Regions from separate parts of the Streptomyces sp. NPDC001093 genome, predicted to be linked through region 1. Evidence: riboswitches for the same ligand, from Rfam matches in the RefSeq annotation. Region 1 holds a riboswitch; each other region holds the start of a gene.
What was found. A riboswitch is a leader RNA that binds a small molecule or an ion and turns the genes downstream of it on or off. The one in region 1 is predicted to bind cobalamin.
Positions count from the first base shown of each region.

Region 2: it holds a riboswitch for cobalamin, as region 1 does, so the genes downstream of both, ABT288_RS11215 (cobalamin biosynthesis protein) here and ABT288_RS28575 (ribonucleoside-diphosphate reductase subunit alpha) in region 1, are expected to answer to the same signal.
Region 3: it holds a riboswitch for cobalamin, as region 1 does, so the genes downstream of both, nicT (Nickel transporter NicT) here and ABT288_RS28575 (ribonucleoside-diphosphate reductase subunit alpha) in region 1, are expected to answer to the same signal.

Region 1 covers NZ_JBEPBF010000067.1:9,135-11,327, reverse strand. Annotated here, with positions in the region: gene ABT288_RS28580 (zinc ribbon domain-containing protein) at 1-325, opposite strand, end outside; cobalamin riboswitch at 728-867, shown strand; gene ABT288_RS28575 (ribonucleoside-diphosphate reductase subunit alpha) at 994-2,193, shown strand, end outside.
Region 2 covers NZ_JBEPBF010000016.1:104,479-106,671, reverse strand. Annotated here, with positions in the region: gene ABT288_RS11225 (inorganic phosphate transporter) at 1-325, shown strand, start outside; gene ABT288_RS11220 (hypothetical protein) at 360-587, shown strand; cobalamin riboswitch at 730-871, shown strand; gene ABT288_RS11215 (cobalamin biosynthesis protein) at 976-1,941, shown strand; gene ABT288_RS11210 (cobyric acid synthase) at 1,938-2,193, shown strand, end outside.
Region 3 covers NZ_JBEPBF010000024.1:17,976-20,168, reverse strand. Annotated here, with positions in the region: gene nicT (Nickel transporter NicT) at 1-951, opposite strand, end outside; cobalamin riboswitch at 979-1,199, opposite strand; gene ABT288_RS14905 (metalloregulator ArsR/SmtB family transcription factor) at 1,249-1,608, shown strand; gene ABT288_RS14900 (PepSY-associated TM helix domain-containing protein) at 1,679-2,193, opposite strand, start outside.

The sequences.
Region 1 (2,193 bases):
TGCGTCCTGCCTCACCCCGCTGCTCCGGGGGTGGGGCGGGGGCCGTTGACTGGGCCCCGCATCGCCACAACTCCCGCGCGCGAGCGCGGATGTTGCGGGAGCCGTTCCGGTCCGCGTGATCAACGAATCCGCAGGACCGGCATGCGAAGCGGGCCTGGGAGACCCGGTTCGCCTTGTCCATGTGCCCGCACTCTGCGCAGGTGCGGGGGGTGTACACCGGGTCGACGTACACCACCGGTACCCCCGCCCGGCGGGCCTTGTACGCGATGAACTGCCCGAGCTGGGCGAAGGCCCAGCTGGAGTGGGTGGCCCGTTGGGGCCACATGCTTCGCAATCTTGTGACTGATGCAGGTCTTCTTGATCACATGTTGGGCAGCTTGTGCCCCCAGCCCCCAGCCCCCACCTGGACTTCACTTCGCCGTACGTGCGCTGCCGCAACTCGAAGTTGCGCTTCACATCCTTGTCGAACGCCACGCGACTACACCAGGTCGCAGCCTCGTTGCAGGCGCGCGGAGTCGCCTCAAGTGCCGCCGCCTGCAAGGGCGTCGGCACGCACCTGCACGTTCACAGCGGATCACTCGATCGAGCGACTGATCTGGCTGCACGACCGTACGCCCGAGAAAGACCCATACCTGGATCCCTCCGTACCGGTTATATCCGGGGAACACGCTCCGAAGCCGCCACAACACAACATCTGGGGGTGACACGACAGCCCGCCACTAGATGTATGCTCATCCTCGCTGTCGCCGCAGGGGAATCCGGTGTGAATCCGGAACTGTCCCGCAACGGTGTACTTGTGCATGTCCGTTCCCAGAAACGCCGTGCACAGGAGTCAGTCCGAGGACCTGCCGGCAGCGCACCCGGCCGTCCGGTCCGGGTGGCCTTCAGACGTCCGGGCCTCGTGGGATGGGCCGGTGGACGCGACGCCGTGCGCGCTCGTGGCTGCCCCCTGCCCTCCACAAGGCCCCCGTGCCGATCGAGGGAGAGCCCCACGTGACCATCGCGCCAGCAGATCCGGCTTCAGCCAGCGGCCTGGAGACCGACGGTCCCGGTACCGCGTTGCTGCGGACCCTGACCGAGCTGACCGCCGACCTCCCCGACGCCGACCCCGGCCGGGTCGCCGCCGCCGCGCTGCGCGGCCGGTCCGCTCGGGCCGACGAGGCGGAGTTGCGCGAGCTGGCCACCGAGGCCGCCGCCGGGCTCATCTCCGAGGACCCCGCCTACTCCCGGCTGGCCGCCCGGCTGCTGACCCTCTCCATCCGCGCCGAGGCCGCCTCGCAGGGCGTGACGTCCTTCACCGGGTCCGTGGCCGTGGGGCACCGCGAGGGGCTCATCGCCGACCGCACCGCCGACTTCGTGCGGCTGCACGCCGAGCGGCTCGACGCGCTGGTCGACCGCCGGGCCGACGACCGCTTCGGCTACTTCGGCCTGCGCACCCTGCACAGCCGTTATCTGCTCCGGCACCCGATCACCCGCAAGGTCATCGAGACGCCCCAGCACTTCATGCTGCGGGTCGCGAGCGGCCTGGCCGAGGACGACACGACCCGCTCCGTGGACGAAGTGGCCGCGCTCTACGGGCTCATGAGCCGGCTCGACTACCTCCCGTCCTCCCCCACGCTCTTCAACTCCGGCACGCGGCACCCGCAGATGTCGTCCTGCTACCTCCTCGACTCCCCGCTGGACGAGCTGGACTCCATCTACGACCGCTACCACCAGGTCGCCCGGCTCTCCAAGCACGCCGGCGGCATCGGTCTGTCGTACTCCCGTATCCGCAGCCGCGGTTCGCTGATCCGCGGCACCAACGGGCACTCCAACGGCATCGTGCCGTTCCTGAAGACCCTGGACGCCTCGGTGGCGGCCGTGAACCAGGGCGGCCGGCGCAAGGGCGCCGCGGCCGTCTACCTGGAGACCTGGCACTCCGACATCGAGGAGTTCCTGGAGCTGCGGGACAACACCGGCGAGGACGCCCGCCGCACGCACAACCTGAACCTCGCGCACTGGGTCCCGGACGAGTTCATGCGCCGGGTCAACGCCGACGCGCAGTGGTCGCTGTTCTCCCCGGCGGACGTGCCGGAGCTGGTGGACCTGTGGGGCGAGGAGTTCGACGCCGCCTACCGCAAGGCCGAGGAGGCGGGCCTGGCGAAGAAGACCATGCCGGCGCGTGAGCTGTACGGCCGGATGATGCGCACGCTC
Region 2 (2,193 bases), on a different contig from region 1:
CTGGGTGCTCACCCTCCCGGCCGCCGCGCTGGTCGGCGGGGGCGCCGAGGCCGTCACCGATCTCGGTGACTGGGGCACCGCCGTCGTGGCCGTCTTCCTGGTCGCCGCGAGCGCCGCGATCTGGAAGATCTCCCGCCGTGAGGTCGTCGACCACACCAACGTCGTGGCCGAGACCGAGGAGCCGGCCGGCGTGGTGACCGCCGCCATCGCCGCGGTGACCCCGCCCCCGGCGGGCCTGATCACCGAGGACCTGACGGCCACGATCGCCTCCCCGGCCGCCACCGAGCCCGCGCCCGAGGCCGCCCCGCCGGCCGCGACCGTCTGACCCCGGCCCCACCGGTAACCAAGGAAGCAACCCCATGAAGATCGACTGGTCGGCCCTCGGCTCCGTCTTCGGCGCCAGCCTCGTGTTCACCGTGGGCCTGGTGGCCCTGTTCACCCTCGGCATCAACGGTCTGGCCCGGCGCGAGAAGGCCGCGGCCCAGGGCGACTCCGCCGCCCTCGCCGTCACCGGCGCCTACGTCTGCTTCGCGGCCTGCGCGGCGGCGGTGGCGTACGGCATCTTCCTCATCGTGTCCAAGTCCTGACGGACCGCCACGAACCAGGCAGCACGAAGGCTCCCCTCCCAGCGTGACGGAGGGGAGCCTTCGCCGTACCCACAGGCCACGGGCGTCCCGCGATGTGGGGATCGGCACACTCTCCCCTCGCAGGTCAACGGCAAGTTGACGGCCGTTCCGGGCGCGTGGTGGACTGCCCAGGCCATGTACGGCGGCAAGAGAGGAAGCCGGTGCGAATCCGGCGCGGTCCCGCCACTGTCACCGGGGAAGAAACCCCGGGAGCCAGGAACTCTCACCGCCGAATCTCGTCGAACCAGGGCGCGGACACCCTGAGTGAGGACATCGATCGCCATGCCCGGCTGCCGAAGGACAAGGACCCGCACCAGGCCCGCTCCTGTACCCATGGCCGGCTGAGCCGATGGGTGCCGATCGCACTTTCGCGTACGGCGCCGCCGCCGGTCTTCTCGGTGACCTGCTCCTCGGCGATCCGCGCCGCGGGCATCCGGTCGCCGCGTTCGGACGTGCGGCCGCTGCCGTGGACCGCGCGTTGTGGCACGACCACCGCGGCTGGGGCGCCGTGCACACCGTCGTGTGCGCCGGTGGCGCCGTCGCACTCGGCACGCTGGCCGCACGCGCCGTACGCCCCTGCCCCGCCGCCTCCGTCGCGCTGACCGCCGCCGCCACCTGGGCGGTCGTCGGCGGTACGTCGCTCGCCCGGGAGGCCCGCGCCATCGGGCGCTCCCTGGAGTCCGGGGACGTCGAGGCGGCGCGGGCGCGGCTGCCGCACCTGTGCGGCCGGGACCCGCAGGCGCTGGACGCCGACGGGATCGCCCGGGCCGTGGTCGAGTCGGTCGCCGAGAACACCTCCGACGCCGTCGTGGGCGCCCTGGTGTGGGGGGCCGTGGGCGGGGTGCCCGGGCTGCTGGGCTTCCGGGCCGTCAACACCCTGGACGCGATGGTCGGTCACAGGTCCCCGCGTTACCGGCGCTTCGGCTGGGCCTCCGCCCGGCTCGACGACGTCGCGGGCTGGCCGGGGGCCCGGCTCACCGCCGTACTCGCCGCCGCGGCCGGATCCGACCCGCGGGGTGCCCTGCGCGCCTGGAAGGCCGACGCCCACCAGCACCCGAGCCCCAACGCGGGCCCCGTGGAGGCCTCTTTCGCGGGCGCCCTGGGCGTGCGCCTCGGCGGCACGCTCTCCTACGGCGGCCGCGTCGAGCACCGGCCCGTGCTCAACGGCGACACCGGCCGGGCCGTCCAGGTCACCGACATCGACCGGGCCGTACGGCTCTCCCGCCGCGTCGGCGTGCTCGCGCTCGGCACCACGGTCGCCGCGCGCCTCCTCGTCAATGGTGTCGTCAAGGGTCTGAAGGGACGTGGGAAGTGAACGGGGGACTCCTCGTCGCCGGCACCACCTCCGACGCCGGCAAGAGCGTCGTGACGGCCGGGATCTGCCGGTGGCTGGTGCGCCAGGGCGTGAAGGTGGCGCCGTTCAAGGCGCAGAACATGTCGCTCAACTCCTTCGTGACCCGCGAGGGCGCGGAGATCGGGCGGGCGCAGGCCATGCAGGCCCAGGCGTGCCGGATCGAGCCGACCGCGCTGATGAACCCGGTGCTGCTCAAGCCGGGCGGCGAACAGA
Region 3 (2,193 bases), on a different contig from region 1:
CAGCCTGAGCTTGTCGTGCAGGACGCCGACCAGTTCGATGGTGCCGACGAAGAAGGCGACGGCGATGGAGAGGCCGGTGATGGTGAGGTTGTAGAACACTTTGCGGACGGGGTTGGAGAACGCCCACTGGTAGGCGAAGTTCATGAAGGTGCCGTCGAGGGTGTCGAACAGGCTCATACCGGCGGCGAAGAGGAGGGGCAGGCACAGGACCGCGTACCAGGGGAGGCCGGCGGCGGCGCCGTTACCGGCCAGGGCCAGGAGCAACACCTCGGTCGAGGTGTCGAAACCGATGCCGAAGACGAAGCCGAGGGGGAACATCTGGCCGGGGCGGCGGACGGACCTGGTGAGCCGGCCCAGGATGCGGTTCATGAAGCCGCGTGAGTCGAGGTGGGCTTCCAACTCGGCCTCGTCGTACTGCCCGTTCCGCATGGCCCTGAAGACACGGGCGATGCCGACCAGCGCGACGAGGTTGAGGGCGGCGATCAGGTACAGGAAGCCGCCGGAGACCGTGGTGCCCAGGGTGCCGAGGACCTGGTGGGTCCGGGAGTTGTCGTTCATCAGGGTGCCGGCGAGCTTGGCGCCGCCGGCGACCAGCGCCGCCATGACGACGACCACGCTGGAGTGGCCGAGCGCGAACCAGAAGCCCACCGAGAGCGGTCGCTTGCCGTCGGCCATCAGCTTGCGGGTGGTGTTGTCGATCGCGGCGATGTGGTCGGCGTCGAACGCGTGCCGCATGCCGAGGGTGTAGGCCGTGATGCCGAGGCCCACCCCGAACGCCTTGCTTCCGACCTCGTAGTGGCGCGGGACCACGAGCAGGAAGAGGATCCCGAAGGCGACCACGTGCAGGGCGACGATCACGGCCAGGAGGCCGGCGGTTCGGACGGTGTCCTCGCGCCGCCAGCGGAAGGAAGGGGAGACGGCGGTTTCGGGCACGCCTTCGGGCATGGTCATACGGTCACGCTCCAGCACCTCGTGGATCAGCTTCGTGCTGCCGTGGCCGGTCTCCTGGCTGACGGGTCATCGCGCCCGCCCCTGCCTTCCCGGCCGCGAGGCCAGTGGCAATGCATGGGGCGGGAACTCCCCGATCACAGTGGCGAGGGCCGCTCCGGACTGAGCCCCTGAGGGGCTGTCACCGGTCTTCCCGAACACCACGGCCCGCTCACCCTAGAAGGCCGGAGGCCGAGGCTGCAAGGCTGCATAATTGTGCAGGTATTGAAGCGGGATTTCGCGGACTGCGATGATGGGTCCATGCATCTCGTCCCCGCGGAACGCGCCGGGCAGCGGATCATCGACGGCCATCGGGTCTGCGATGCCATCGCGGCCGTCGGTGAGCCCGAGCGTGTACGCGTCTGGGCCGACCGCTTTTCTCTGCTGTCGGATCCCGGGCGCCTGGCCCTGCTGCTCGCCCTTCACGAGGCCGGTCCGATCGCCGTCTCCGACCTCGCCGTCGCCACCGGCATGAGGGACACCGCTGTGTCCCAGGCTCTGCGCCTGCTGCGAACCGCGGGCATCGTCGACGGCGAGAAGGACGGCCGAATCGTGCGCTACCGGCTCGTCGAGGGCCCGACGGCCGCGCTGCTCGAACACTGCGTGTCCCGAGAAGCATGACGAGATCAGCGGCCGCACGCGATCGCGGCAAGTGTCGCGCGACGCTCCCGCGCAGATACGGCCGCTCGGTTCAGGCGTGTGCGTGCCCGGTACGACGGCGTGTGACCCAGCCGAGGATGATGTCCACCGCGAGGAAGCCGGCGAGCGGGACCCCGAGCAGCGGGACGTAGTAGCCGACGACGGCGACCACCGCGACGCAGGGCACCAGCACGTACACCGGCACCTGCCGCCAGGCACCGCGGGGAATCGGGCGGCCGAAGGCGGAGCCGCGGCCGCGCTGCCACCACATGCGGTAGCCCCAGAGGATGAGGAGGACCAGGGCCAGGGCGAGGCCGGCCAGCGCGATCTGGTTCACGAGGCCGAACAGGGTGCCGGTGTGGGCGTCGATGCCCCACCGGGTCAGTTTGGCCAGCACCGGGTAGTCGGAGAAGCGCAGCACGTCGGTGACCTTGCCGGTGGCCGGGTCGACGGCGATCGAGTCCTGCTTCTCCGGCCAGCTGCGCTGGATCTGCCGTACGACATAGGCGGAGGAAGAGTCCGCGGGCGGCACGATCTCGACCGGGTCGGACAGACCCTCGGCGCGGG